Regions from separate parts of the Rossellomorea sp. YZS02 genome, predicted to be linked through region 2. Evidence: riboswitches for the same ligand, from Rfam matches in the RefSeq annotation. Region 2 holds a riboswitch; the other holds the start of a gene.
The links. Region 2 has a riboswitch for cobalamin ahead of SLH55_RS19805 (ribonucleoside-diphosphate reductase subunit alpha). Riboswitches for the same ligand answer to the same signal wherever they lie in the genome.

Region 1: linked by a shared signal. The riboswitch ahead of SLH55_RS14730 (acyl-CoA thioesterase) and the one ahead of SLH55_RS19805 (ribonucleoside-diphosphate reductase subunit alpha) in region 2 are both predicted to bind cobalamin.

Annotation. Positions count from the first base shown of each region.
Region 1 covers NZ_JAXBLY010000014.1:68,690-84,207, forward strand. The annotation lists gene SLH55_RS14710 (flotillin family protein) at 1-538, opposite strand, end outside; gene SLH55_RS14715 (DUF1761 domain-containing protein) at 1,159-1,527, opposite strand; gene SLH55_RS14720 (AraC family transcriptional regulator) at 1,541-2,473, opposite strand; gene SLH55_RS14725 (zinc ribbon domain-containing protein) at 2,506-2,760, opposite strand; cobalamin riboswitch at 2,842-3,031, shown strand; gene SLH55_RS14730 (acyl-CoA thioesterase) at 3,186-3,659, shown strand; gene SLH55_RS14735 (DASS family sodium-coupled anion symporter) at 3,716-5,077, opposite strand; gene tcuA (FAD-dependent tricarballylate dehydrogenase TcuA) at 5,154-6,668, opposite strand; gene SLH55_RS14745 (tripartite tricarboxylate transporter permease) at 6,684-8,198, opposite strand; gene SLH55_RS14750 (tripartite tricarboxylate transporter TctB family protein) at 8,211-8,657, opposite strand; gene SLH55_RS14755 (tripartite tricarboxylate transporter substrate binding protein) at 8,724-9,701, opposite strand; gene SLH55_RS14760 (response regulator) at 9,952-10,647, opposite strand; gene SLH55_RS14765 (sensor histidine kinase) at 10,650-12,254, opposite strand; gene SLH55_RS14770 (hypothetical protein) at 12,469-12,723, opposite strand; gene SLH55_RS14775 (hypothetical protein) at 12,735-13,739, opposite strand; gene SLH55_RS14780 (ABC transporter permease subunit) at 13,732-14,616, opposite strand; gene SLH55_RS14785 (beta-propeller fold lactonase family protein) at 14,814-15,518, opposite strand, start outside.
Region 2 covers NZ_JAXBLY010000023.1:21,999-37,516, forward strand. The annotation lists gene SLH55_RS19720 (MBL fold metallo-hydrolase) at 1-59, shown strand, start outside; gene SLH55_RS19725 (DUF421 domain-containing protein) at 56-730, opposite strand; gene SLH55_RS19730 (GNAT family N-acetyltransferase) at 847-1,269, opposite strand; gene SLH55_RS19735 (YjcG family protein) at 1,271-1,789, opposite strand; gene SLH55_RS19740 (esterase family protein) at 1,955-2,680, opposite strand; gene SLH55_RS19745 (phosphatidylglycerophosphatase A) at 2,831-3,385, shown strand; gene SLH55_RS19750 (TAXI family TRAP transporter solute-binding subunit) at 3,694-4,689, shown strand; gene SLH55_RS19755 (DUF1850 domain-containing protein) at 4,791-5,312, shown strand; gene SLH55_RS19760 (TRAP transporter permease) at 5,299-7,284, shown strand; tRNA gene SLH55_RS19765 (tRNA-Val) at 7,691-7,762, shown strand; gene SLH55_RS19770 (hypothetical protein) at 7,896-8,069, opposite strand; gene SLH55_RS19775 (cold-shock protein) at 8,435-8,635, shown strand; gene SLH55_RS19780 (MurR/RpiR family transcriptional regulator) at 8,747-9,601, opposite strand; gene gndA (NADP-dependent phosphogluconate dehydrogenase) at 9,764-11,176, shown strand; gene SLH55_RS19790 (hypothetical protein) at 11,217-11,381, opposite strand; gene SLH55_RS19795 (SurA N-terminal domain-containing protein) at 11,501-12,271, opposite strand; gene SLH55_RS19800 (VOC family protein) at 12,790-13,200, shown strand; cobalamin riboswitch at 13,354-13,534, shown strand; gene SLH55_RS19805 (ribonucleoside-diphosphate reductase subunit alpha) at 13,661-15,518, shown strand, end outside.

The sequences.
Region 1 (15,518 bases), on a different contig from region 2:
CCGATACATCGGCGTTGAATTTTTCACGGTTGCTGTTAATGTCTTCAACGGTCATTTTTGAAAGGATGGCACGAAGATTACTACCCAATACTTCGATGATTTCATCTTCAATTTCCTTTTGATCCTTCCCGAGGAACTGCTCGGCATAGTTGGCGATCCCGTTCAGGGTGTCGGCCACTTTCACCATGGCCACTGCATCGGCGACAATCGGAACTCCTCCGTTTGTATACACTCGTGGAGTGGAAAGCTTCAATTGGAAAGATGTAAGGTTAACAGGCGTGCTTGTTTGGAAACGTCTTAATCTGTATCCTCCACCACGGATGATTTTCATGGAACGGCCTTCCTGGTCGGTGAAAATATTCGATTCCTTTTCAGGATCCCCCAGTTTTGGTCCGGTAATGATCAATGCCTGATTGGATCTTGCGGTACGATAACGAAACCTCATCCAGAAATAATATGCGATCCCTACAATTGCCGCAATGACCAGTACAGGAATCAAGAAAACGAAAAATCCAATAACACTCAATGATCCTAGCATTCTGACAACCCCTCTCGACATTTTGTTTAAACCAGCATGCTGTCTGATTTAATTTTTAAATAAAAGTGCTAGCTACACTACTATATACGGATGCCAGAATGAAAAAGTTTCAAAAAATTAGGCTATTCTCCTATTTTTATATAAAGGCTGTTTTCATATACCTTGTTGCTTTTGGATGTAGCGAGTGGCGGTTGATTTCCGCTACAGGTGCTCGCTTTCCGCTCCAATCAACTGACGAAAAGTTTGACTATCACATAGGAAATGTGGAGACTTCTTATGCCACTGCTTTTTCACTCTTTGCTGTGATTGATTTTATTTTAAAGTCCTTTACTTTTTTTAAACTGATGGACACAAACCATTTTGCTCTGTCAACCACTTACTACTCTAGAGGGTGAAGGGAACTGCGTAGACTCCTACGGAAAACGGGCGTGCCGAGACCCCGGAAGCGGTTTTTGCTGAGGAGGCTCGGCCGAACGTCCGTGGAAAGAGGGACTGTTCCCTTCACCCTCCTGCACCACACCCTGAATGACAGAGCATTCGCAAATCTTAGTTTGTATATAAACTTTGCGAAAACAGCTTATATAAAAAAGCCTGAACCTGTAAAAGTTCAAGCTTTCATCCTATAAAAACCAGCCATGTAATGCACCAAGCAAAGTAAAAATGATGAGATGATCACCAATGGCAATCAGGAACATCCTTTTGGTCATGAGTCCAAAAAGTGCATTTTTTAAATAAACAATGGAAACCAATATCCCAACGATTCCTCCTACCAACGCTCCTGAAGCTAAACCACTGGATTCCGTCCCTTGAACGAGAACTCCTACCAGGGCAGAACTAATGAATGCCACCAGGACAGCCACCACATATTTCACCGGGCCTGCTCCATCCTGATCTTTCTTCCCAAGAAGGATTGAATAAAAAATCCCGCCGTATATCATATACAACACGGCCCCCGCTAAAAACGCGAACATATTCAAATCTGCTGTCATCCCTATTCCTCCATTAATTCGGTTCAATGGCCAGTGCGATCGCCTTTATACCACATCTTATCTCAAGCGACCCTGGTATACCCTTTACCTCAACAAGTTCAACCGGATTCCCCAAATACCTAAAGCCGCTTTGTGGCAGCCAATAACTATAAAGCTCCGAGTAACATTCAATCAGCATGCCCCTTTCCTCATAATCGACTGGCTCAGGAAACTCATATATCACATGCTTCCCTCCGGAGAAATGATTGGTGTCCTCCCCGGGGATACTGCGCCCCTTAACGCCCAACCGGCATTCATACCTGTTTTTTTCAGCAGGGGTGATGTACGGGTTACTCTTAGGTACACCGAATAACAACGGGCTGTCCTCCAATAGATCCCTTGCATTCCCCCAATGATAAAGATCCCGCCACACTGCAGGAATCCCTTTGACGTAGGATCCTGTATGGTATCGGTTGACAGTGGAGCATCCTGGTAAATGTGCGACTTTCACTTTGGAAAGGTCCAGCCATTTAAACTCATTATAAGTCTCTCTATCCCGGGATGCTTTCGGATTTGTGCTGGAAAGTTTAGATTTCTTGCTATTAATATATTCCCTTGGAAATCGTTCTAAATAAGCACCTTCCCTCCAGCTTTTCGGATTGGTGTTGAAATAGGTATTGAACGAATAGGTGAAATAAGATAAAGAAGAAAATCCACATTTCAAGGCAACTTCAGTCACAGGAACCCTTGGCTCATAAATCAGCATATGTGCGGCATTTTCCAATCGAATCCTTTTCACATAACCTGCAGGGGTCTCACCTATGAACCCTTTAAACAATCGTTGGAAGTGATAAGGTGAATAGGTAGAGACTTTGGCGAGATGCTCTAAAGATAAGTCTTCTGTAAGATGTTGATCTATGTATTGAATTACTCTATGAATCTGCGTCTGTTGATCACTATATGTCATTTCGATTCCTCACATGCATTCAATGAATCTCCCTATTTCCATCGTTCAAGCTTGTGGATATTCCTCACAAACATACCTGATAAAAATGCCGGGACCCCCATTTCAATGCATTTGTTTTTCACAAAAAGCTTCATTTCGTCCATCGTAATATCCTTTTGAGTGAATTCTCCTTGCTGGTAACAGTGCTTACAATACATGACACTTTCCTCTGAATTTTTTTCCGTCCCCCGATCTTCTGCCTTCTTCAGCGGCATGGCACAACTTTGACATTTATTGAATTTCTTCACAATATCCCATCCCCTTTTCTTCATTTTACCATAGAGGGTGCTCATTCTATGAAAGTCTATGATAAAATAAAACCGTTCACAATTTAATCATTGCTCATTGGTGAAAATGATATGTTCATTTTCTTTAAAGGGAAGTTGGTGAAAATCCAACGCGGTCCCGCCACTGTAAGGCTGAGATTCCATATGGATCCACTGTTTCGCATCGAAATGGGAAGGAATATGGAATCGGAGACGCTGAGCCAGGAGACCTGCCAAGCTGAGAAGAACACGAAAGTTCCTACGGGAGATAGGAGGGTGTTGCGCATATGAAACGTCATACAGGGAACCAAGGGATCCCGGACGCTCGTTTGGAGTAACTGCATCTTCTTTTCACAAAGGAAGATGTTTTTTTGTTTCGCCATTATACAATCAGGGAGATGACAAGAATGGAACAAGCTTATTCTGTTGAGCGTTCACGAACCGTACAAACCAGATTGGTACTGCCACCGGATACCAATCATATGCAAACAATCTTCGGGGGAAAGGTATTGGCATTTATCGATGAAATTGCTGCGCTGTCAGCGATGAAGCATTCGAGCTCTGTGGTAGTCACGGCTTCGATCGATTCGGTCGATTTTCTGTCATCCGCAACTGTCGGAGACGCACTCAGCCTCGAGTCGATTGTAACTTCCACGGGAAGGACTTCAATGGAGGTGTACGTAAAAGTTTTCTCTTCGAATCTATTGACAGGTATCAAAACCTTGACGACGGAATCATTCCTTACCATGGTTGCGGTGGATGAAAACGGTAAGCCGAAACCGGTGCCGAAAGTGATCCCGGAAACAGAAGAGGAGAAGAGATTGTTCAACTCAGCTGTTCTGAGGAAGGAACATCGGAAGAACCGGGCATTGATAAAATAAGTTTTTGGGTATGGACAGCACGCTGTTCATACCCTTTTTTAACACTAAATATTGTCTTACCAGTAAAAGAACACCGAGCAGATGATGACGGCGATCCATGCTGTGGATGACCAAATTCCCGCCCGCATTAAATCCTTGTCGGTAAAATAACCGTACGAGTAGCTGATCAGATGAACCGGGGACTGGGTGACGAGGAAAAATCCCGGGACGCATGCCAGGAACACCGGCATGGCAATTTGCATGGGTGATAAACCCGGGATTGTGTGCCCGATCGTGATGCTGAGAGGGAGCATGATGGTCAAAAACCCCAGGATATTGACGAATACGATCCGAATAATACTCGTACATAAGATGAGGAGCAGGATGATCACCCAGGATTGGTGGCCAGTAAGTATAGAATTCAACCCTTCTGCCATCCATTCAATCGTCCCTGTCTCGACCAGCATCCCCGATACCATCAGAGTGGAGGCAAAAAAGAGCATCAGATCCCAATCAATCGATTCCCGCGCTTCTTCCCACTTCCATACTCCTGCAAAAGGAATGACGGTCATACATGCGCCCAGAAGGCCAACTTGAGGAATGGAATATCCATGTAGAGGCTGTGCAATCCACAGGATCAACGTTCCCCCGATGATACACATGATTTTCTTTTCATTGATGCCGACCGGCCCAAGCTCACTGATTCTTTTTTCGATCAATGCCAATAACAGCTTTCGGTCAATCTTCTCAGGGGGAAAGATCATTAAGAATATCCCCCACAATATCACGATAAAAAGCAGCACCGGTATTCCAAAAATCAGAAACCATCTTATATAATTCAGATCGCCCGAAACGTCGCTAAGGATTCCGAAAGCGTAGATAGTGGAACTGGCCCCAGTCGCGACAAACGATCCTGAAATGGCAGCCAGATAGGCAACCCCTATAAATAGTGACTTGCCCAGATAATGGACATCCGCTATTTTCCGCAGACTTTTCATCAGGCTGTCGAGTACCGATGATAACAGGCTGCCCTTCCCTACATTCGACGGTATCAGGACAGACAGGACAGTCATGAGCAGAAACGAAATGAAAATCAACGCTTTCCCCGACCCTCCAGACAGCTTTAACATATAGAGCGATACCCTGCTAGCCAGACCGGTTTTGATGAATGCAGTTGAGATAATGAATGTGGAAAACAAGAGCCAAACAATACCCGAACTAAAATAACTCAAAGTCTGTTCATAACTGAAAAAATGAAACGATATCAGCAATATAAGCAGCAGCGAACTGAACGCAAGAGGAAATATTTTGCCGATCCACAGGATTTGTATGATGCTGAGTGCAGCGATAGCCTTCCATGTTTCATCCCACTCAAAAAATGGTAGAAAGAAAAAGGCATATAATAGAAACGTGATAACCAGTAACAGTTGTTTTTTCATGACGATTACTCCCATCTTTCAATCAAAGGAAAAAGCCACCGGCGATGGGGTGACTTTTCCTTTTCTTCAATAACTGTCAGTGAATGATCGTTGAATCCTGTTTATTGCAGAGGGCATACCGGGCAGCTGAAGAACCGGCTGTTTTCCCATATACAGCCCCGGACATCAATCCCGACCCTCCAGGATAATTGTGATAAAAAATGCCGCCGACCATTTCTCCAGCAGCGAACAGGCCGGATAGTGGTTGATCATCTTTTTTTAACACCTCACCTGAAGGATTGACCCGGAGTCCCCCAAATGAAAACGTAATACCGCACGTAACCGGAAATGCATAGAATGGCCCCTTTTCGATCCTCAATGCCCAGTTCGTCTTTTCTGGTGTAAGCCCTGCTGTTTTCTTGCCGTCTTTTTCCGTAGGATGGTATTCCCCGTCTTGAACGGCTGCATTATATTCCTCAATCGTATGCAGGAATTGCTTCTTGTTAATGGAAAGCTGATTAACAAGCTCCTCCAGGGTTTCACCCTTATAACAGGTCGCTTCTTCAAGATCATATTCCTTCCTCAGCAGCGGCCGGACTTGGGAGTCGTAAACCTGATAGGCGACATGACCAGGCTGTTTCAGGATTTCCCTCCCGTACTTTGCGTACGTATAATTCCGGAAATCCGCACCTTCGTCTACAAATCGTTTTCCATCGTTATTCAGCATGATGCTGAGAGGGTAGGAATGTTTCTTGAAGATGTCACCGGGTTTTTTAAAGTCACCGACTTTCGGTGCATGATAATCCGTGCCGATTGAATGACAGCCGGAGTATTCACCAAACTTCTGCGCTCCTGCCGCAACCGCCATTGTAATCCCGTCCCCTGTGTTATATTCGGTTCCGCGTACGATTGCCGCTTCCCATTCTTCCCCAATATGTTGTTTCCGAAGCTTTTTGTCTGCTTCAAAACTGCCGCAGGCAAGAATGACACCTGTGGATTCAACGTTGATCCGCTCCTCATCCTTCTGTACAACCACACCGCTTATCTTTCCGCCTTCTTTTATAAGCTCCACTGCCGCAGCCTCATACCAAATATCGATACCCATTTCCCCGGCACGAGAAAAAAGCTGCTTCATCAACCCGATGCCTTTGTTTTCCGTCTTGACCGGAAGACCTCCCCAGAAATGCCACTTGCCTTCCTTTTCATAAGATTGATTATCATAATTGAGTTCGAATTTCACACCATGCCCCTTCATCCACACGAGCGTTTCAAACGAGCGGTCCACCAGTTGTCTGGCAAGCTCCGGCTGACTCTCCCCTTCTGTTACACGCATGATATCATCATAATAGTCTTCCTCATTGTAGTCGGGCATAACGATTGAATCCGCTTCTTCATCAGAGAGATCCGTCACGACCTTCCGAATATCTGTGAGATCATGATAGGCCACCCTGATCGCTCCATCGGTAAAAAAAGAATTTCCACCTCTTTTATGTTCAGGACCTTTTTCAAGGACCAGTACTTCCGCACCTTCTTCACGGGCTGAAATGGCTGCACATAAGGCTGCATTCCCCGCTCCAACGACAACTACGTCGTATGAGTTCGTTTTTGACATCGATACTCCTCCTTATTACATGTCTTTTGAGATAGGGTCGATAGGATTCTTCCCTTTCTTTTGAAACGCTTTGATCAGCAATGGATAAAAGAGTGATAAAAGAGTCAATCCAGCCAATGCGATGGCAATCGGCGTATCAAAGAAGATACCGAGGCTGCCATTTGACGAAAGCACGGCCATCCTGAAGTTCTGCTCCATATCCGCTCCGACGATCAATGCCAGAACAAGCGGGGCAATTGGGAAATCCATGATCTTAAGGAATAACCCGAATATTCCGAAAATCAATAGAAGGAAGAAATCCACTGCACTGTAACTGAGCGTGTAGGTTCCGATAAATGCAAGTATCACAATGACCGGATACAACACTTTTGCAGGCGTATCCAGTATTTTCACTAACAGACCGACAAGCAAAATATTAATAATAACAAGGGCTATATTTCCGATGAACATACTATTGATCAGTGTCCAGACCGTATTGGGATCATTTTCGAATAAAAGCGGTCCAGGTTTCATGCCAAGCATGACGAGAGCTCCAAGCATGACAGCGGTTGTACCCGATCCGGGGATCCCCATCGTCAATAGCGGAATCATGGCACCTACTGAAGCAGCATTATTGGCAGATTCAGGAGCTGCAAGCCCTTCTACTGCACCCTTTCCGAACTCTTCAGGTTTTTTGGAGATCTGCTTTTCTGTCGAGTAACTGATCATGGATGCGATCGATCCCCCGGCTCCCGGAAGGACACCGATGACAAATCCCAGCGGACCGCTCCTGAGAATCGGCCACAATGAGCGTTTCCATTGCTTTTTCGTAAACCAGATCTTACCGACTTTCTTTTTCTCTTTTTTCTCCTGATCGATCGTCAAATAATTGTAAAGGACTTCCCCTACTGCATAAACGCCTATGATCACGATTAGAAAATCGATTCCTTCACTTAGATGGGAACTTCCAAAAGTGAAGCGATAGACTCCGCTCTGCGTATCAATGCCTACCGTACTGAGCATCAGCCCAAGAAACATGGCAATGAATCCCTTCACCATTTTCCCTACTGACAAGGCAACAATCGCCGAAAGAGTCAGCAACATTAATAAAAAGTATTCAGCAGGACCAAATTTCAATGCAAAGCTTGCAAGCGGCTCGGCAAGGAAGATAAACCCGATGACGGCCATCATTCCCCCTATGAAAGAGGCGACTGCCGAAATGGCCATGGCCTGTCCTGCCTGACCCTTCTGAGCCATTGGATACCCGTCGAATGTGGCGGCAATCGCAGAACCGTCACCCGGAGTATTTAATAGAATCGAACTCCTTGATCCCCCGTACATCGCCCCATAATAGATAGCAGCCATCAGGATGATGGCACTGACGGGCTCCATGCCGAATGTAATCGGGATCAACACGGCTACGGCTGTTGCCGGCCCCAGCCCGGGGAGCATCCCGACGATCGTTCCAAGGAATCCTCCGATGACAACCCACATAATATTGATTGGTTCCAACGCAGTTGTTAACCCCTGCATAAAATTGCTAAAATCCATCTAGTGCACCTCCTATGGAAGACTGACTCCTAATAAAATGCTGAATGCATACCATGATAGAAAAGAAAAGCTGACTGCCACTATCACATTCACAACATATTTCTTTCCATTGACCGTAAATAACAAAGCACCCAAAAACAAAATAGTAGAAAATAAGAACCCGATCCGTTCAAATATGAACGCATAAACAGCTCCGTATAAAACAGTCAGGGCAATTAATTTCGGCGTTCTCCCTTTCAGCAGAAGCTTGATATCTTCATTATGAACATGAAGGCTCTTCCACTCCTGAAATAAATAAACCGCGCTGAATATCAGCATGAAGACACTCAATCCGACAGGAAAATAGAGCGGCCCATTTGGGTTCCCGAGATTTGCCTTTGGCAAATTGATGGATGCTATTAAAAAAAAGAAGCTTAATAGAATTAAAAAAATCGGCATCCCGAGTTTGATTGCTCTCATATACGTCAACCTCCTCTAAGAGAGTAAGGCGGGAGACGCTCATCCGTATCCCACCCGTCACTTCCATTACTTTTTCAAACCGGAGCTTTCCACTAGATCGGAATATAATTTTTCCTGCTCTTTCATGAATTCCTTTGATTCTTTACTATCTTTATAAAAATCATCCCAGTCATTGTTTTCAAGCATCTTCTTCCATTCATCCGTTTTGACCATTTCGCCGATTTTTTCATCCCAATAGGCGATTTCTTCTTCTGTCATATCCCCAGGGCCCATGATTCCTCTCCAGTGAGGGAACACCATGTCCACTCCTTCTTCCGTCCAGGTTGGAACGTCATCCAGTCCTTCCAGCCTTTTTTCTGAAGAAACCACAAGAATCTTAAGCTTCCCAGCCAAATGCTGCTCTTTTACTTCTGAAAGGGAAGTCGTCACTGCATCTACATGTCCGCCGAGCAGTGCCGTCACGACGTCGCCGCCGCCTTCATAGACAAGAAAGTCGAGTTTAGTAGGATCGATCCCCTTCTCGCTTGCTGCCTGTACAATTGAAAGATGGTCATCGTTTCCGAGCCCTGGACCTACTCCGATTTTCAGCGACTTCGGATCTTTCTTCATCTGATCCAGCAGTTCAGAAGCGGTTTCATATTTTGAATCAACCGGTACCGCGAGTGCCTGCCATTCTGTTGCCAATGTTGCAATCGGAGTAAATTGTTCATATGATAGATCGCTTTGACCCAATAATTTATTTGTCAGTACCAGACTTGAATTGATTGCAAGGTGGTGGGAATCCTTCTTCTCGAGATATTTCCATCCCGCTTCACCGCCTCCGCCCGGTTTGTTGATGACATTGATGTTCTTATCCACAATGTCGTTATCACGCAAAACCTTCTGGACAGAACGTGCCGTTAAATCCCAGCCTCCACCCGGAGAAGCCGGTGCGATGATTTCAATATTCTTTGACGGAAATTCCTTGTCACCCGAAGCAGAGCTTGAACAGGCAGTCATCAAAGCCATTACACAAATGATCAGTACAAAGCCAAACTTTTTCATTATTTCTGCACCCCTTTTATCTTGTTTGTACTCACCGAAAACATCAACTGTCAAAAAGGTGAAATACGTTAAGTTAATCCTAGTCGGCAAACGAGTCTATGTAAACGTTTCCAAAATATTATGTTTTAAAAAACTTATGTGGATTTTGTTCATTTTGTTCACCGGTTTCTTTCCATTTAACTAAAGAAGTCTGCCGCATGGATTAAAGTGATCACTTTAATCCATGCGGCAGACACGATAGTCCCGGAATCTATTTCACTGCATTCTCACTGCCCATCCGGTATCTCCTTTCCGGACGTCCGACGATCCCATATACATGCTCCACCGTAGCATCTCTTACCCCGACCAGATATTCGAGATATCTCCGTGCCGTTGTCCGGGATGCCCCCATCTTTTCGCCGACTCTTTCCGAGGTGATGCCTTCTTTCTCCTCTTGCAAGATGGCTGTCACTTTATGAAGAGTCAAATAATCGATGCCCGGCGGAAGATCGTAGCTTTTTTCGGGGGCTTTCTTTCTTTCCTTCCCAAAGAATTGATCCAGCATCTGTTGATTGACCTCTTCAGCAGAATCAAGCAACACTTTTTTCTGGAGATAAGACGTGATGGCTTCTTGAAATTTCTCCAGTGTCACCGGTTTGATCAAATAATGTTCGACACCGTACCGGAGTGCCTTTTCTAAAAAAGCCTTATCTTTCGCAGCTGTGATCATGATGACATCAACGGAAGGATAATAAGAGCGGATTTTATGCAGTAATTCAGTACCAAGCTGGTCAGGCATATATACATCAAGTAAAAGCAAATCAACATAATGTGTATCTAGGATGTTCAATGTTTCCTTCGCATTCATCGCTTTACCGACTAATGTCAGCTGCTCATTTTTCGCAAGAAATTCTTCATGTATCTGTGCAATGCGAAAATCATCTTCGGCAATGACAACTTTAATCATACCTATTCCCCTTTTGTGTGTGATTTCGGCAGGATGACAGTGAAAACCGTCCCTTTATCCTTTTTGGAATCCCATTCAATCGTACCCCCGAGCAGGGATAGTTCTTCCTGAACGTTTGAAAGTCCATAACCCCGGTGGGCACCCTTGGATGAGACTCCTTTCTGAAGAATACGTCCCTCTTCTTCTTCAGAAATCCCTTTTCCGTTATCTGCGATTTCAAAGATGATATCGTTGCCAATGTCGGTAACGAAAAAAGAAACGACCTTGTTTTTGGGGTTTTTGTCCATCACCGCTTCGAATGCATTATCAATCAGATTACCCAATATAACGATAAGGGGTGAAAGACCGATGAATACAGGAAGCGGGGAAAGCGAACTTTCATCGTCGATTTGGAAATCTATTTTCTTTTCTGATGCTTTAGCAATCTTCCCTAATAGAATGGCCTGAACTTTCTTATCCAGGATACTCTGAAAGAATATGATCGAATGATACTCCTGCAGATCCGATTCCTCCGTGAGGAATGTGATGGCTTCTTCATATTTATGCAGCTGAAGCAGCCCGAGAAGTACATGCAACTTGTTTTTGAATTCGTGCGTTTGTGCCCGTAAGTCCTGCGAGTATTGCTGAACTTCCGAAAGGGCATCCACCATTTGTTTAATTTCTGTCCGGTCCCTGAAGCTGAACACAGTGCCCGCCTTCTGGTTATTTTCGATGATAGGCTGGGCATTGACGATCATCGTCTTTTCTTTATATTGAAGTTCGATGTTGGAAACATGCAAAGAAGAAGCCAACATTTCGGGCATCTTTTGAGAAGAAATGACTTCTGTCACGAATTCACCCTCAACATTTCCCTTAATATCAAGTAACTCACGGGCAGATTGATTCATCATCGTAATCACACCTTGTGTGTCGATGGCTAAAATCCCTTCCTTTACAGATTGAAGAACTGCATTTCTTTCCCTGAAGAGCGCACTGATCTGATACGGTTCCAAACCAAGTGTATCCCTTCTGATACTCCTGGCCAAAAACAGACTGCCGAACACCCCGAGGATCAGGACTCCCCCGGAAAGAGCAAGCATGGTACGGATTTCATAGGCAATCTTACTCCGAATAGTTTTCATATCAAACTCAACCGTTACAGTGCCTTCGACTTTTTTGTAGTTGTCATACCGAATCATGACCGGGACAATCCCCTTTAGCACTTCCTCGTCGCCATCCCCGGTATGTATCAGATTATTACTTCCGAATACCAATGCACGATAACGTTCTTCGGGATCCCCATCCCCGATTGCTTGTCCGACAAAACTGAATATCTGCCCGTCCCTGTTTTCAATCAGGACAGCAGAAGCATCCACCTGATCGCGGATTTGTTCCGTGACCGCACTTAAATCTTCTACAGGCTCCTCATTCTTAAAAGAATCCTGAATGACCGGCATATAAGAAAGTGTCTTGGCCGTTTGCATCGCCAAATCTTCTGCCTGTTCAACGTCTTCCTTTGATTCCCGGTATGCAAACATCCATGTAAGCAGCCCGATCACGATCAGCAGCAGCGAAATGACCAAGCCCAATATCTTGACCTGTAGCGGCACCTTAAGAAGTCTATTCATCTAAATACCCCTGATTATACTGAATTTTCTATTATATTAATATATCATACTCATCACAGGATAAGGAACTTAAAAAAGCCTTAGTTTAAACCCCTTCTCTATCAAAAGAAGAGAAGGGGTTAATGAAGACCGTACCTCTCCGAAAGGATCAGAGAAAGAACCGTGCATTGATATTATAAAAAAAGAACACTCAGATATTGTTTCTGAGTGTTTTCTATATCAGCTTCGGAATGACCATGTATAAAAGAGTAGAGACTGCCAGCAGACTAAACCCTATTGTATAGTAAGGACGGCTTTCTTTCTTAGAAATGAATATATTGATTATCATAGTTGCAAGGAATATAAGCGGAAACCATAAGGAACGATCTGGGTCGGGTTCAAACCCGGTGTATACGGAAACCACTCCACCAAATATAAAAAATAGGATAGATACAATCAAAAACATCTTACCACCCTGTTTTTCCTTCATCCGACTTCCTCCTACTGTTTCAAAGTGAAAAGATCCTTTGATACAGAAATGGTTCTTTCATGACGTTCTCCTTCCGTCTTTTTCGCCATCCTTCCGCCCTCTCCTTCTATCAAGACCCTCCGTAAAGTGGAACTGATCGAGTTCACACAGAGAATCAACAGAGCGAATAACGCCAGTGGAACCACAACAAGCATCGGACGCAGGAAGATCTGCTGAATGTTGATGGCGATCGTCGCTGCCCATTCGTTCGTTTCAGAAAAATATACCGGGATACTTTCCATGATGCCGAAGTTGGCGATTTTCAGTCCTCCAAGACACATATGAAGGATGCCTAGCTGAATGAGAAGGGCAAGCGTCTGGGACACCTGTTCTGAAAATAATACAATCGAATGCCTTCTGAACTGGGGCAGCAGATGCTGCTTGAATAGATGAAATCTCCCTGCCCCCATCGTACGTGACACTTGAATGAAATCACTCTTCATAAACAGTTTCATCTCTTCCCCTAAATAAATGCCAAGAGATGGGATCGTCACTGCGGCAATCGCGACTACTTGTATGAAGAAATACCTGTTGGAAGGGAGTATTTCGGAATGGAAGGCCCCTTCTAGTGGAATCAGTAGCGTAAACACAATGATTACGAGGGGGATATATTGAAACGCTTCCCCCAGCCCTTTAATGAACCTGCCCAAAAATACAGGAAGGAAAGTGTACAGTACTGCAAAGAAAAACCCAAATACCATACGTAATAGTGCTATGGCCAATGCCGCAAAGATGGTATATTTCGCTCCGACCAATAACAGCAGCAGAAAATTCCTCCCGAGTTTATCACTGCCGAGAGGAGGCATCTCATCAGGGGTGAACGGCGGCGCCGCTATCACTCTTCCATTCTCATCAGATAGATAGTCTACCACCTCATCATAGCTGGGATTTATCACCGGAACCAGGAAACTGACGGCAATGAAGGTAATCAGTAAAAAGATGGGAAGTGCCAACCGTTTGAGCATCCATCTATTCATTCTGCTCCCCTCCTTTCAGCCACTTTGATAGAATCATTGATCCAATCGTGAACACAATAAAGAACGGCACAAAAATGAGAAGCATCCCTAGGAAGAATGCAGCAGGAGAACTGGTCGCCGTTCGCAACAACGCCTGCATGAACCCATTGATGTTAAATAGAAGTTCAATGATTAATAGATTGGAAAGCATCAGTAGAAAGATTGGTTTGAGATGAAAGAAGAAGTGGACCCAGACATTCCGGAACAGATGATGCCAAACCGTATAGGCCCTTCTGAATCCTTTCGAATAAGAAAATTCCACATACGGTTTGCTTTCTTCTTCCTTGAGTTGAAACAAAAACTGTTTTAACAAAAACACTACAGGCAGCACCGATAAGCAGAGAATAGGTAATAAGTAGATTCGCTCTTCACCGAGGGCATAGATATCAAACACGAGTAGATTCGTCTTTTTGAATAACCAGATGATGAAAAGCTGAAATAAAACAACTATGAACACATCCGGAAGCGCGTCCATTACATTGACGATCTTAGTCGAGAATCGATATGCTTTCCGTGGCAATAACATGTGGGCATAACTAAAGAGTACCGCCAGGCAAATCGCCAGGAAGAATGAGCTAAAAAGAATGAGAAAAGAGTATAAGTACGTATTTGAAAAGACTTCAGTTATGCTGTATTGTTTATTCCCATCTCCCCAATAAATATAGATGGAGGATGGATGCATGATTTCAACCCAGGTCTGGTGAAGACGGTCACCATAGGCAGCCAGATTGATCAGAAGTTCTGTATCATATGCGAGCAGTGAACCGATTCCGCTAAGTAAATACAACCCCAATACAACTACAAGAAAATGAAAGGGAATTTCCATCACCCTTTTCATACAACCCCTCCAAACCATTTCCAAAATGATACATTTTTCTATATTCATGTTACAATAATGTAATATAATTGTAAACAAAATTCAGAAAACAAAGAAATGAAGGGACTCATTTATGAAGGCAAAATGGTTATCGAAACAGAAAACTCCATAAATAATAAAAGCTTGAGGAAATGAATCCTCAAGCTTTTTTGACTGGATTAATCAAGTGAGCGCACATAATCGGCTATCTTTGACATCTCGATTCGACTAAGCTCTGATTTTTCTTCATATTGATGACGCTCGATAGTCTCTTCAATCGTCTTTGCACTTCCATCATGAAGATATGGGCCAGTCGCCCACACACCGATCAGGCTGGGAGTATCAAAGCTCTTCCCATCCCGAGGATTTGTGAAGTCTGCTCTTGCGTCCCCCTTCGATGGTACATCAGATGGATTGGCCGTGCCGATATCATGGAGATAGTCTGTCATGCTTGTTGACAGCTCTCCATTTTCACCGGATGCTTTTACACTATCCGTAAATTGACGTCCGCTATGACAGGAAATGCAGGATGCTTTGCCTTCAAAGAGAATCTTCCCATCTTTAGCCGAGCTTGTTAATTCCCCGTTTTCCTTATAAGGACTCTGAGGTACGGGGAAAGATGCCGGTTCCTTCAGAAAAGCGAATAAATCATCATACATCTTCTCGACATCTGCCGGCAATTCTTCGCCTGGCTCATACTTCATCATCCCGCCCATTTCACCTTGAACGGTCAGGAGATAGTCCGTGAAGTCATCCCGGCTGCCATCCCAAAGGAAGAGACCGTTTTCTGACGTTTGCGTGTTGGTCGGGACATTCCTCTGCCCCTTTCCTGTCATGAGAGTCAGGCCATTGATCTCTCCATCACTGTGACAGGACGCACAGCT
Region 2 (15,518 bases):
GCAAGAAACTTCTGTCATTTTCAATCGAAAAAAATGAACTCATGATCAATCCACTTTAATACCCTTGAACCAATAAGGTTTTTCCATCCTCCCATTCGGCGTAAAGGACGTCCTTGGAGGAGGGGAAGCCTTGTTTTTTTAATTCATTCATCAACCAAGCTTCTTCTTGCCCGGCAAGGGTCAAATTATCATAAACAATTTCCCCATCGACGATCAATGAAAGGGGGAGGGTGGCCGACTGGATGGGTAGTTGAAGATCCTGACGTTGTACCATGTCATAAAGAGGCTTCCGAATGACGCTCAACGTGCCATCTGATTCCAAAAGGGCATATTCACATTCTCTAACAGCGAATACATCCTTTGCCCGGAGTAAATGCTGAAGCTGATTCAAATCCAGATGATTCTTCTTCAGTTCATTATAATTTATTTTGCCTTTATTAATGATTAATGATGGAGTTCCTTCAAGCATATGTCGAAAACGCCTTGATTTCTGAGTGAAGTATTCCGTAATGAAGATCAAACTACCCCATATCGAGATGGCAGCAAGAATTTGAAACACGGTTGTTTCCCCGTCATAGAGGGAGTTCCCAACTAGTTCCCCAAGAATTAAAGCGGAAATGAAATCAAAAGCTGATATTTGAGTGATTTGTGTTTTTCCCAGGATTTTTGTCAAGATGAGCAATGCGAAATATCCAACGATCAATTCAATGGCTATAGATTTGATTTCCATGGATTCTCCCCCTTTCCATACACTTCTCCATTATCGACGAGAGCAGTTCTGAATATACGAAGAAAGAAATAAAAAAGAACATGAAATCTGGTTCAGAAACCAGATTTCATGTTCTTTTAAATATGTTTGCTCATTGTTTTATGAGGGATGCCTGCGTCAAGGAATTCATCGGATGTAACTTCATAGCCCAATCCTTCATAAAAAGGGATAGCGTAGGTTTGAGCGTTTAATTTCAATTGTGATAATGGCTGATTCTTTGCATATTCTTCAATACCGAGCATCAGTTCACGACCTGCACCTTTTCCCCTCATGTTTTTCAGGACGCAGATTCTTTCTACTTTGCCCATCCCGTCTAGAATACGGAATCGGCCGGCACCGACAGCGTTGTTTTGTTCATATAAAATGAAGTGAATGGAGTCATTCTCATGTTCATCAATCTCTTCTTCAAGGGGAACCTGCTGCTCTTCTACAAAAACGGTTTTTCTAATAGTAAAAACATCTTGGATCTGTTCTTCTGTGTTAGCAACTACAACGTTCACGTTATTCTTCCTTTCCTAATCGGAATGTTTCGTAAACGGTCCAGGAGCCATTTTCTAACTGATACAACAAGTGAAATCGGTCGATTGTTTCTTCATGATCGATTCCAAGCATGCTCAGTGATCCAAAGATATCCGAATGCTCATCATTTGAAAGTTTCTGGGCAATGGTGATATGAGGAACGAAAGCGAATTCCGGCTCGTCACCCATGAAATTCTGATTATGCATATCATCGTGCAACCCTTGCAGTTCAGGCTTAGACTCAACTTTGAAATAAATGACGTTATTCACAGGTTGAAAGGAGCTTACTTTATACACTTTTAAATTGAATGGATCGTATTTTTTTGAAATCGCGGAAAGTTTCCCGGCAATATCTTTGATTTGATCATCATCTGCGCTAAAGACGTTTTTTAATGTCAAATGTGGCGGGACCAATGCATAATGAGGATCATAGCGTTTCCTGTAAGAGTTCGCGATATCTTGTAGCTTTTTCGATGGGAAAATGACTATACCATAATTCATTTTCTTCAATCCTCCTCTATTTAACTATCATTGTAATAAGTACAGTATAGCAAATTTTTCAAAAATTTAATATAGGGCGAACGAAAGAGGAATGATGTGATTCCAGAGTGTTGACGTTCATAGCCGGCAAGGGTTGTCCCCTCGCCGGCTAGAAAGTCATCCTGATCAGCTGAACATCATTTTGACAGCGCGTTTTAAATCTGGCTGCCAATACTTCCATGTATGATCTCCGTCGAATTCATCGTAGAAAGAAGAGAACCCTTTGCTGTCGAATAATTCATGAAGCTGTCTGTTGGGTTGTAAAAAGTCCTTTATCTTCCCGTCAGTCGTCTTCACTTCGGTTTCCCCTTGGCCTATGATGTGGTAGATGCTTAGAAGATGAGGCTGTGTGAACCCTTCCACTGCATCCAGTACTTTCTCATCGACAAAAGGTGATTGAAGGAGAACCTTGCCAAATGTATGAGGGTATTTCAATGCGGTCATAAGCGACACCGTTGCTCCCAATGAATCTCCAACAAGGGCACGCCCCATACCCATATGATGGGTCGGATAATGCTCATCTAAATAAGGAACCAATTCATGTGCCAGAAAGCGGATATAAGCATCATTTTCCTCACCATGGGGGTGGTATTTCCTTCTTCGATCCTCAACGTCTTTATACGGTACCCCCACAATGATCATATTTTCAATTTCCCTGTTTGAAAGCAGTTCATCCGCGAGTCGCGGGATCCTTCCCAGTTGGAAGTAATCTTTCCCATCCTGAGCGATGAGCAGGGAATATTTATAAAGAGGAGAGAATGTTGCAGGCAAATAAACAAGCATCTTCATCTCCTCATTCAGTTCTTTACTAAAGAGGGTTAATTCGGTTACGTTTCCTCTTGCGGTTGTCATGACGATAGCCTCCTATAATCAGTGTTAACGTTTACAGGAAGATTGTATCATAATCTCTTACATAATACCCGAAAGCGAATTCCGATACGAATATTCAAAAAAGTGTTATAATTTTAATAGGAAAGTGTTTGTATAGAGAGGGGATTTAATATGAATAAACCTGTTCATTCAAAAGATGTGACCAAAGCTGCATTAAAAAGGCTTAAGGATCGTGGTGTTTCCATAGAGGATATAGCCGATATCGTCTATGAAATGCAGTATCCATATAATACTGATCTCCATATGGAAGATTGCATTGATAGCGTGAAAAAAGTGTTGTTAAAAAGAGAGATTCAGCATGCCATTCTGGTAGGAGTCGAATTGGATCAGCTTGCGGAGGAGAAAAGACTTTCAGAGCCCCTTCAATCAATTGTCGAAATGGATGAAGGACTGTTTGGAGTTGACGAGACCATTGCACTGGGAGCAGCCTTGGGATATGGAAGCATTGCCGTTACGACGTTCGGTCATCTGGATAAGAATAAAATCGGTATCATCAGGGAGTTGGATACGAAAAAAGGGAATGGTGTACATACCTTTTTGGATGATATTGTAGCGAGCATCGCTGCCAATGCATCTTCAAGGATTGCTCATACTCAAAGGGACCTGGAAGAAAATATTTCTGAAGAAGATAAGCTGAAGTTTGAGGACGAGGAATTGATCGGCTGAAACAAACACCTGATATATAACAGAAGGGACTGATGGATGCTCATACATCATCAGTCCTTTTTGTGAGGACAAATTTACGTCTCAGAAGAAAAGAAGTTGCATTAAATGGAAACGCTTTATACATTCCCTATGCATTTCCGTGCTCTTTGCCTTAGCCCCGGGTAAGGGTTTCGGCTGACTGGGGAATGATTCTAGAAGGGTTTTTATGAAAAATGTTAAAACTTTATGTATTTGATTTGACAAGATTGTTACAGGCTGTGTTACAATTATTTCGTTAACGTATAAAATTTAATAGGGGGAATTAGAATATGAAAAAACGCAGTTTATTTCTAAGCACTGCACTACTTCTAGTTCTATCTGTCATTCTTGCTGCTTGCGGCGGCGGATCAGGTGGAGGTTCATCATCTGATGGTGAAGGAAACAAAGAGGTTGACTTCATTGGTATTGCTACAGGTGGAACAGGGGGTACATATTACCCGTTAGGCGGAACATTCGCTAAGATTATCGAGGATGAAACAGGAATCAAGTCCTCAGCATCCACTTCAGGTGCATCTGCTGAGAATATGGCCGCTGTGAAAGACGGCAAAACTGAAATCGCTTTTACACAAACGGATATTGCTTCTTATGCTTCTGAAGGAACGGAAATGTTCAAGGATAACAAGGTGGAGAACGCAAGAGGTATCGCGACTCTTTATCCAGAAACAATCCAAATCGTTACAACGAAGGATTCTGGTATCAAATCAGTGGAAGACCTTAAAGGGAAAGTCGTTTCAGTTGGTGAAGCCGGTTCAGGTACACTATTGAATGCAACTCAGATCCTGGAAGTACACGGAATCAAACTGGAAGACTTAGAAGCTCGTAACCTATCATTCGATGATTCAACTACTGGTATTCAGGATGGTACAATCGATGCGGCGTTCATCACGTCTGGTACTCCGACTGGAGCGGTCGAAGGATTGGCTGCGACAGAAGACATCGCGATCGTACCTGTCGAGTCAGACAAAGTCAACGAGTTGATTGAGAAGTACCCTTACTATTCTGAAGATGAAATCCCTGCAGGAACGTACAGTAAAGTGGACGATGCCGTGACAACCGTGGCAGTTCGTGCCATGTTAGTGACAAACGCTGATATTTCAGAAGATGTCATTTATGATGTAACAAAAGCCATTTTTGAAAACACAGATCAAATCACCCACGCTAAAGGTAAGTTGATTAAGGCGGAAGACGGCCTTAAAGGTATGGGAATCGAATTACACCCTGGTGCAAAGAAATACTTTGATGAAAAAGGAATTTCAATGGAATAGGTTCACACCAGAAGATGAACAAAGGGATAGGCCGCTTACGGTCTATTCTTTTGTTTTGGTTTCAGCTAAAAGCCTAACAATGGAATGGTGGGGAATTCTTTATGAGGAAATATACATCCCTGGGAGCAATTCTCCTGATTCTATGTATCGGATTCAGCCTTTTTATACCCTTACATACCTTTTTGGTTGTAGAACCGAGAAGTACAACAGGGGACTCTGTCCTTTTCAGCCTCACCGACAATCATTCGTTTTCGGTTCGATATACTCACTCTATTCATTTATCAGAAGTAGAAGAGTTTTATGTGACGACATCCTCAAATCAAATTCAACAAACTAAATTACTTTATGAAGATACTGCCATTGGTATGCCGGCCAATGCAGAAGGAAATGAAATCTTTGAAGTGACGAAGGAAGGCAAGTATTTAATTTCTAATATGGAGAGAGTGTTTCCTTACATTGATATCAGGATTGGCCAAGTCGTCGCGAATCACCGTCTCGTGCTTGACGGGAGGGAATATCCTTTAGCAGACTATTTTGATAAAGGGTCTGTCGTTCGGGTTCAATTGAAGAAACAATCACTTTACAACCAGTGGAAAGGAGTGACTGTAGTTGGAAAAAGATAAAGAGTTTGAATCTTTGACTGCAGAGCAACAACAAGAGTTACTTGAAAAATACGATCCGGAATCTTCCACCAGGAAATTCCATCACGGAACGTTCAAATGGATAATATTCTTCGGGTTATTGGCATTTTCTTTATTTCAATTAGTAGCATCCATCTTCCAATTCATCCCACGGCAATTGCTTTTGTCTATACACTTAGGGTTCGCCCTTTCATTAGTGTTTCTGTTATTTCCTGCCCGCAAGAAATATTTGAAGAAAGACAAGATTGCCTGGTATGATATTGTACTTTCAGCCATTTCTGTAGGAATTGGTGCATACTGGCCGATCATGCAGGATGATATCGTCAGCAGGGTCGGATTGATGACTCAACTGGACTTTTATGTCGGTTTCGCTGCTATGATTCTTGTATTGGAAGCTACTCGACGTGCGGTGGGGTTACCGATTACGATCATCGCATCTGCATTTATCCTATATATGTATTATGGCAGGTTGATGCCTGGATTCCTGGCTCACAGGGGTTATGATTGGGACGATATCGTGAAAACGATGTTCTTCACAAGTGAAGGGATCTTGGGGACACCATTATATGTTTCAGCCACATTCATCTTCTTATTCTTATTGTTTGGGGCATTCCTTGTGAAGACTGGCGTCGGTCAGTATTTTAATGATTTGGCCGTGTCCATTGCTGGTAAACGTGTCGGAGGACCTGCAAAGGTTGCGATCTTCTCCAGTGCCCTTCAAGGGACCATCAGCGGGAGCTCCGTTGCGAACGTCGTGACATCGGGTTCCTTCACAATCCCTATGATGAAAAAACTGGGGTATCGTAAAGAGTTTGCCGGCGGGGTAGAGGCTGCCGCTTCAACCGGTGGTCAGTTGATGCCACCGATCATGGGAGCTGCTGCTTTCCTGATGGTGGAATTCATCGGCGGTATTTCGTATTGGGATATTGCCAAAGCTGCCTCTATTCCAGCCATTCTTTATTTCACAGGTATCTGGATCATGACACACTTTGAAGCGAAGCGGATCGGCCTTCGGGGTTTATCCGATGATGAGATGCCAGACCGTAAAGAAGTGTTCAAGAAAATTTACTTGCTGCTTCCAATCCTAACGGTCATCATTTTGTTAGTGAGCGGAATGAGCGTCATGCGTGCGGCACTTTGGTCTATTGTTGCCACAGTCGCCATTAGTGCGATTAGGAAAGATACAAGAATCGGTTTCAGGGATGCGGTAGATGCGCTTGTGGACGGGGCGAGGACAGCTTTGTCTGTAGCAGTGGCAACAGCCGCAGCAGGTATGATCGTAGGGGTCGTGACTAAGACTGGTCTAGGGTTGACCCTTGCGAATGGTCTGGTTGACCTGGCAGCGGATCTTACCAATTCCACCGAAGGTAAGCTGATCCTAACATTGGTGTTTACGATGATTGCGTCGATTGTACTCGGCATGGGTTCTCCAACTACGGCGAACTATGTCATCACATCCACGATCGCTGCTCCTGCAATCATATTATTGGGAGCACCTGAGTTAGCCGCTCACTTATTCGTATTTTATTTCGGTATCATTGCTGATATCACGCCGCCTGTGGCACTGGCTGCCTTTGCCGCCGCCGGGGTGTCGGGAGGAGAACCGATACGGACAGGGGTCAATTCTGCTAAGTTGGCCATTGCCGCTTTTATCATACCTTACATGTTCGTATTGTCCCCGGAATTGTTGATGATCGATACAACCATCCCGAGGCTGATATGGGTTGTCTTTACGGCCGTGACCGGGATGATGGCGATTGGGGCAGGTATGATCGGTTATTGGTATCGTAGAGTATTCGTCATCGAACGATTCCTTTGCGTAGCTGCAGGATTATTACTCATTTATCCAGAAGGCATGTCTGATATCATTGGTTTGGTTTTATTTGGAATCATGCTTGCACTGCAATTTTTCATTAAGAGAGAAGATAAGACACCAACAAGAGCAACAGCATAAAATAAATCAAGGCTGAGCCCACTATGGGTTCAGCCTTTTGTATTGGTAGGATCAGCGGAGGGTGGGGGGATAAGAAACTGCCAAAATGTCTTGAATTTTAAACCTGCGAATATCATTTCTGAAGAAGCAGTAAGCGGTGATATAGTCTTTTTCAATTCTCCTTACCAGTACCTTTCTCTTGGTACATTCAAGCCTTGCATTCATATAAATCATTTCAATCGGCTGTCGTTCTATCAAAGAACGCTGAATTTTGATCAACATTGGGCACCCCGGGTGTTATTGATACAAATAGTATATGCGAACAGGTGTTCTTTTATGCATTGGAAGATGAATTCAGAAAAAATTTACGATAAGTCATTGACAATTCTCATTATATGAATATAATAGAATATGTACCTTGCATCGCGACTTGTTAGCTCAGTGGGAGAGCACTTCCTTGACAGGGAAGGGGTCGTGGGTTCGAATCCCTCACAGGTCATACATATGGAAAAGCCTGCATCCTTTAGGATGCAGGCTTTTTTTGACGTCAAATGTGCAATGGGAATGAAAAAGGACTCTGCTGTGTTCATGAGAGAGTCCCTGTCAAAATAATTATTAAGATGATAGCATTTTTATTTTAATTCCAGTTCCTCTTCAAAATAAAATGTGCCTGGATGTTCTTTTACGATATATGAATACCGCTTCATGTTTTTTACATATTGCCACTTCATTACTGTCACTGTTTCGCCAGTTTCCTTGATTGTCACCATAGAACCATTGCTAAACCGATTTTTTGTGGATTTCATTGGGCACTCCCTTTCATCTTTGTTCATTATACCACAGTTTTCCCCTGATTTTAGAACCCCATGAGTGTTTATATTAGTAAAACGGTTACATCCGCCAAAAGGTCGATATCGTTGAATGAAAGAGGGGGAAAACAAGTGAATGGGTTAAAAAGACATATACTGATCACGGTATTCAGTACAATTATGTAGGAGGTCTGACTTTCAAAACTTCTCCTTCAAGAACTTGCTTATTTGTTTCATTACTGTTATTCTATAAAAGAATTATTTTTGTCCGGTATACGAGGGAAGAACACGATTTGGTTTTCACCTGATATCGCAAGAATAGTAATACATGGTGCTCAAATGCACTTTAGGAGGCAACAAACATGGAAAATGGTAAAGTAAAATGGTTTAACGCAGAAAAAGGTTTCGGATTCATCGAAGTAGAAGGTGGAGACGACGTATTCGTACACTTCTCAGCGATTCAAGGTGAAGGTTTCAAATCTCTTGACGAAGGTCAAGAAGTATCTTTCGACGTTGAACAAGGTGCTCGTGGACCACAAGCAGCTAACGTACGTAAAGCATAATCTAACTTTACAACTTCAAGAACAGGCTCATTCGTGAGCCTGTTTTTTTATGGGGATTTTAAGGGAATGGAGAAGAGGGACGGACCTTGAAAGGTCCGTCCCTCTATTTGGCTATACCTTTTTAATGGATATCGCGTCACGTAATTTTTGCAGGGAGGCTTTGGAAAGTTCTTTTCGTTTCTTCATGATGTTTACATAAAGGGCGTCAACGATACTCAGCTGACTGATTCTTGAAGCCAGTGCTTCTCCACGGTACTCGGTTTCCTGTGAGACTGTGAATAGTGGAATGTCCACTCTGTTGCTTAAAGGAGATTTAGCGAAGTGGGTGATGGCAATGGTCTTAATACGATTTTTCTTTGCAACCTCCAATACTTCCAATAAATCTTTGTTCGCTCCTGAGTGAGAGATAAAGACGATCACATCTTCTTCTGTTAGCTGAGAAGCCGATATGAGTTGCATATGGGAATCATTATAGGCGGTAGTGGCCATCCCTGTTCTTAGGAACTTATGATGGGCATCCATGGCAATAAAACCGGATCCCCCTGTACCGTAGAATTCGGTTCTTCTTGCATGAAGCATTGCATGAACTGCTTTTTGGAAGGCTTCCTCATCCAATATCCTCAATGAGTCTTCGAGGCTCCTCATATTGGATCGGAAAACTTTTTGGGCGATCACGCCTTCTGAATCTTGTTCATTGATGGTTTCATGGATATCTTTAATCGGCGTCACAATATCAGAAGCCAATGAAATTTTCATTGCCTGGTAGCCTTTATAGCCCAATCGTTTGCAGAATCTGAAAACTGTGGCATCTGCAATACCAAGATACTCTGCGACACCACTGATGGTTGTGTGGATAATTTTTTCAGGATTAGCAATAATAAAATCAGCAATCATCTTTTCTTTTTGACTAAGTTTCGAATAATGAGAACGGATTCGTGGAAAACAATGTTGAGCGTTTTCATCCATGGTTAAAGAAACCTCCTATGGGACATCTGTGAAAATAATTTTAACTCAATTAATGAAATAAAAAAATATTATTTCATAAAAATCCACCACGAAAATTTATTTCGTATTATAATAATAACGGTGAAGAGTTGTATTTATTCGTATTGAAAGGAATGATCGTTTATGACAAAACAACAAATAGGAGTCGTTGGAGTCGGAGTAATGGGTAAGAGCCTTGCTCTGAATTTTGAAAGCAGGGGCTATTCAGTTTCTATATATGATGTGTCAGATGAAAAGGTAAGAGAGGTACTGGATGAGCATAAGGGAAAGAATCTGGTTGGAACTCATGAAGTAAATGAATTTGTACAATCCTTGGAAGTACCACGTAAAATATTGATCATGGTACCTGCCGGGGATATTACTGATAAAGCAATTGATTCATTGCTTCCTCACCTGGATAAAGGCGATATTCTCATTGATGGTGGTAACACGTATTACGAGGATACAATCCGCCGCAACAAGGATTTGGATGAAAAGGGAATTAACTTCATTGGAGCAGGAGTTTCAGGTGGAGAAGAAGGTGCCCTATATGGCCCTGCGATTATGCCAAGTGGTCAGAAAGAAGCGTATGATCTGGTTGAACCTTTCCTCACTGCCATTGCAGCAAAAGTAAAAGGAGATGCCTGCAGTACATACATAGGTCCTGATGGATCCGGCCATTATGTGAAAATGGTACATAACGGAATTGAGTACAGTGATATGCAGCTCATTTGTGAAGCGTATTATCTGATGAAAAATGTACTTGGTTTAAATGCAAATGAGCTTCATGAGATTTTCAAAGAGTGGAATGAAGGTGAACTCGACAGCTATCTGATTGAAATCACCGCAGATATCTTTACAAAGGTGGATGAAGAAACAGGCAAGCCTCTTGTCGATGTCATTTTGGATACTGCCGGGCAAAAGGGTACCGGGAAATGGACGAGCATCAGCTCTCTTGAATTAGGTGTACCATTGTCGATCATCACCGAATCCGTTTTTGCACGCTTCATCTCAGCAATGAAGGAAGAACGTGTGAAGGCAAGCAAGATCCTGAGGGGTCCTAAGAATAAAGAATTTAAAGGAGACAAACAGGAATTCATCGAGATGATTCGTAAGGCATTGTACTTAAGTAAAATCTGTTCATATGCTCAAGGGTTTGCACAGCTTCAATCGGCTTCAGATGAGTACAATTGGAATTTGAAACCAGGCGAAATTTCTATGATCTTCAGAGGTGGTTGCATCATCCGCGCTGGTTTCCTGGAAGAAATCAAGAATGCCTATGACCGTGAACCAGGCTTAACGAATCTGCTCCTTGATCCTTACTTCAAGGAAATTGTAGAAAATTATCAGGATGAAGCCAGGGAGGTTGTGGCCACAGCCATCAAGTTGGGTATTCCTGTACCAGGCCTTGCCAGTGCATTGGCATATTATGATAGCTATCGATCTGAATCGCTTCCGGCAAATCTGCTTCAAGCCCAAAGGGATTATTTCGGTGCCCATACGTATCAGCGAATAGACAAAGAAGGCACCTTCCATACGGATTGGTTATCTAAATAATAGAATGAAGAGCCCTGTGGGGAATCCCACAGGGCTCTATTCATTCATCTTTCGTATCGTGTTTTTTCTTTTCGTCTTGCTGGTCTTTTTTTAGTTCGTCAATTGGAATAGGGTCGACGTTTTGCTCACTCTCATGCTGGTCGAGGATACTTTCATCGTCCTTCTCAGCATTCTCAGGGTTATGATTGGTGGTATTTTTCGGCATGATGCATGTTCCTCCTCATAATGATCGGTTCTTATACCTTACCCCCTCTGGAAAGCAGAAAACCTCTAAAAGGATAAAAAAAAGAAAGCCGCCTTTTGAAGGCGGCTTTCTGAAATGAGTTAGATTTTCACATCGATTTTAGCATTTTTCTTTAAATCTTCGACATGCTGAACGAGTTTTTCTTGTTTCTTCTGTTGTTCCAGCTGTGTTTTGATCTGTGGTTTTACATCTTCATACTTTGGTGCATCCTTAGATTGATCACTGCCTTGTTGGCTGGCATATTGATCATAAAACTTCTTCATTTCATCTTCGGTTACTTCGTCTACCTTGATTTCTTTATCAACGTAGTTCGTATATTTAATATTTTCAGCAATTTGGGTTTTTAGCTCGCCCATCGTAAATCCGGCTTTCTTCATGGCTTCTTCGAATTGCTTTTCATCTTTGTATTGCTTTTTCACTTCTTCTAGCTGTTTATTGATTTCATCCTCAGATGCCTTATAGCCCTTTTCATCTGCTTGTTGCATAAGAAGGGTTTGTCCTACCAGGCTATCGATGGTTTGATCTTTGATCTTCTTAACTGCATCCTTACTCGTTGGATCCTGACCCATTTGTTGGTACTGCATCTGTGATTGAGTCAACACGTTGTTGAAGTCTTCGCCTTTAATTTTTTCATCGTTGACAATGGCAACGACCTTATCTTTCTCTACCTTTTGTTCATCCATTTTCTTTTGCATTTCTTCCATCCTCTTCGCTTGCTCTTCTTGTGCCTTTTTGTCAGAGGCTTCTGTTTTCGGTTTATCGTCAGCTTTTTGGCTCTCCTCATCCGAACCGCAAGCGGCTAGTCCAATTGTTAATAATGCTAATAGTAAAGTCGTTAATAGTTTCTTCATAGTAGACTCCTTTCAGAACTAAGGTGTGATTTCCAAAAAAATCACTTAATGCGCATTTTAAATGAAAAAGCCTTAAAAAGAAAGTATTTAGGCTAAAAAGTATTGATTGTAATGAGGATGACACACAGGTAAACTGGTGCTCCTCCTTGTATTCACCTGTATGTATACGATTACAAAGAAGAAATCACCTCCAAATAGGATATGAATTTCAAATGATTATTACATTAAAAAAAGAGGCTGCTTAAATCGAGAATACTCCATTTAAACAACCTGAAAAAAATATTGGGGACCAAAGAATACTGTCAAACAACCTTCTATTTGAATTATAGAGAGAGGGGGGGATGAGCTCAACCAACATAAAAGGAGATGAGGACTGAACAGTGTCCATTTGAAGAGAGTATTCAATCTTCTTCTGCCCTTTTCAACGAAAATAATAATTATAGGCATATTCCAATGGGGAGGGATTTTCTTCCTTTTGTTGAATTGGTAACAGTATAACGATAAAAAGGAGAGAGAAGATGAAGCAACTGATAAGAGTGGGGACGATTTACATCCCGGTAAGTGATGTCCAAATGGCGAGTACATGGTATCAGGAAAAGTTAGGCGCCGAGCTGAACTATATGGACGAAGATAAAGCTATATTAGATCTTGCTCATCAAAGCATTTTTTTGGTGAGCTCGATAGAAGGAGAAAGCAGCAATTTTTTAGATAAGCGCCGAAATAAGCGATTTTCCTTAACGTTTGAAGTGGATGGTATAAGTGATTTAAACAACTTGAGAGAGTATTTGCTTGATCAGGAAGTGGAGACGGGGAAGATCGAGGACAGGGGCCACAGTGGACTTAATTTCGTATTCGCGGACCCTGATGGCAATCTATTTGATGTGTGGAGTGAATTAAGTCCACAGTTTAAAGAAGCCTTTAATGTGTAAAAGAAGAAACCATCTTGATGCTTGACTCTAAATAGAAGAAGAGCGATACTTGTAAAAGTTTAATAGATTTGCTTGTATTTCTAAAATAAATCGTATATGATGATGAAGAACACAACATTTTGTGTTCTTTTGAAATTAATTAACTATATATTGATTATAACCTGTGAATAGGGTGTCTGTTGAGACTTAAAAGGGAATCCGGTGTGAAACCGGAGCTGTCCCCGCAACTGTATGTGCCGACGAAATAAGGAACTGCCACTGTCGATAAGATGGGAAGGCCTTAGAGTAGAATGAAGCGCTAGCCAGGAGACCTGCCTTATTTATCACGTGTTATCTTCTTCGGGAATTGGGAGGATAAAGCGAGGATTGTAATAGGCTAAAGTCTATTTATATCTCCGTCTATATAAAGCCCATCCTTTTAGAAGGATGGGCTTTTTTTACTCCTTCCCCACTATTCAAAATGGGAGGAATCATTGTGTCAATCACAGTAAATGAACGGCTAAAAGAGGTAGAAGAGATTCTAAAAAGTCTGCACAGTCGGTTTCCGGATCTTTATTTCACCGAATACAATGAAAAGATTTGGCTCTATGCTGAACAACAGGACATGAATAAAGAAGGACTCTATCATTTTATGATCCTGACAGCAGTTGAACGTATCTCCGCACATGAACCGGATTGGACATATGTCGCCGCATCACTGTACATAAAGGATTTATATCAGAGGACGGCCTTATCAAGGGGGACGTCAGAAGAGAATCCGTACGGCTCCTTTTATCAAGTGGTCAAAGATTTAACTTCTTCACAATTATATACACCTGCCTTGCTTGATTGTTATAGCAAAGAAGAATTGGACTACTTGGGCTCCAAGCTGGATTCGACCAGGGATCATCTCCACACATACATAGGAATTGTTACATTGGCCGAGAGATATTTAACAAAGTCCCATGAAGGCGCCATTCTGGAGTTGCCACAAGAGCGATTTATGATCATAAGCATGACCCTGTTCAGGAACGAAGCGAAAGAAAAGAGAATCTCCTTGATTGAAGAAGCCTATTGGGCGCTTTCCAACTTGTATATGACGGTGGCAACCCCTACATTTGCGAATGCAGGGAAGAGTCATGGCCAGTTATCCAGCTGTTTCATAGATACTGTGGAAGATGACTTAAGAAGTATTTATGACAGCAATACAGATGTTTCCACATTGAGTAAAAATGGCGGGGGATTAGGAATTTATTTAGGAAAGGTCCGGAGCAGAGGAAGTGATATCAAAGGCTTTAAAGGGGTGAGCTCAGGTGTCATCCCCTGGATGAAGCAACTGAATAATACGGCGGTTTCCGTCGATCAATTAGGACAGCGCCAGGGGGCGATTGCCGTATATTTAGACGTATGGCATAAAGACATCTTTCCTTTCCTTGATACACGTTTGAACAATGGGGACGAAAGACAGCGGACACATGACCTTTTCACAGGAGTCTCAATTCCGGACTTATTTATGGAACAAGTGGAGGAGAGGAAAGATTGGTATTTATTCGATCCTCATGAAGTGAAAACAGTCATGGGATATTCACTGGAAGATTTCTATGATGAAAGGAAAGGCAAGGGATCATTTCGGGAGAGGTACTGGGATTGTGTAGATCATCCGCTGCTTTCCAGAGAAGTGGTTCCGGCCATTGACATTTTTAAGCGGATCATGATATCCCAGCTCGAAACGGGGACACCTTATATGTTTTACCGTGATACCGTTAACCGCCTGAATGCAAATTCCCATAAAGGAATGATCTATTGCAGTAATTTATGTACGGAAATTGCTCAGAATATGAGTCCAACCGTTATAGAAGAAGAAGTAATTAAAGATGGAAAAATTGTAACCTATAAGTCTCCTGGTGATTATGTCGTCTGCAATCTTGCTTCCATCTCTTTAGCTAAAACCATTATGGATGATGAGTTGAAGAGGGTTGTATCAATAGGAGTAAGGATGCTGGATAATGTAATTGATTTGAATGACCTTCCCGTCCTGCAGGCTCAAATGACCAATCAACGGTATAGGGGAATCGGGTTGGGAACATTCGGATGGCATCACCTTCTTGCTCTAAAGGGAGTGAAGTGGGAAAGCAGTCAGGCGGTGGACTATTGCGATTCTCTTTATGAAGAGATTGCTTATCACACAATAAAAGCCAGCTGCGAACTGGCGGACGAGAAGGGCGTATACCCATACTTTGAAGGATCTGAATGGTCCTCAGGAGAATATTTTGAGAAACGCGGATATTCCAGTATGAGATGGGCTGAATTGAAGGATAAGGTTTCTGCAAAAGGAATTC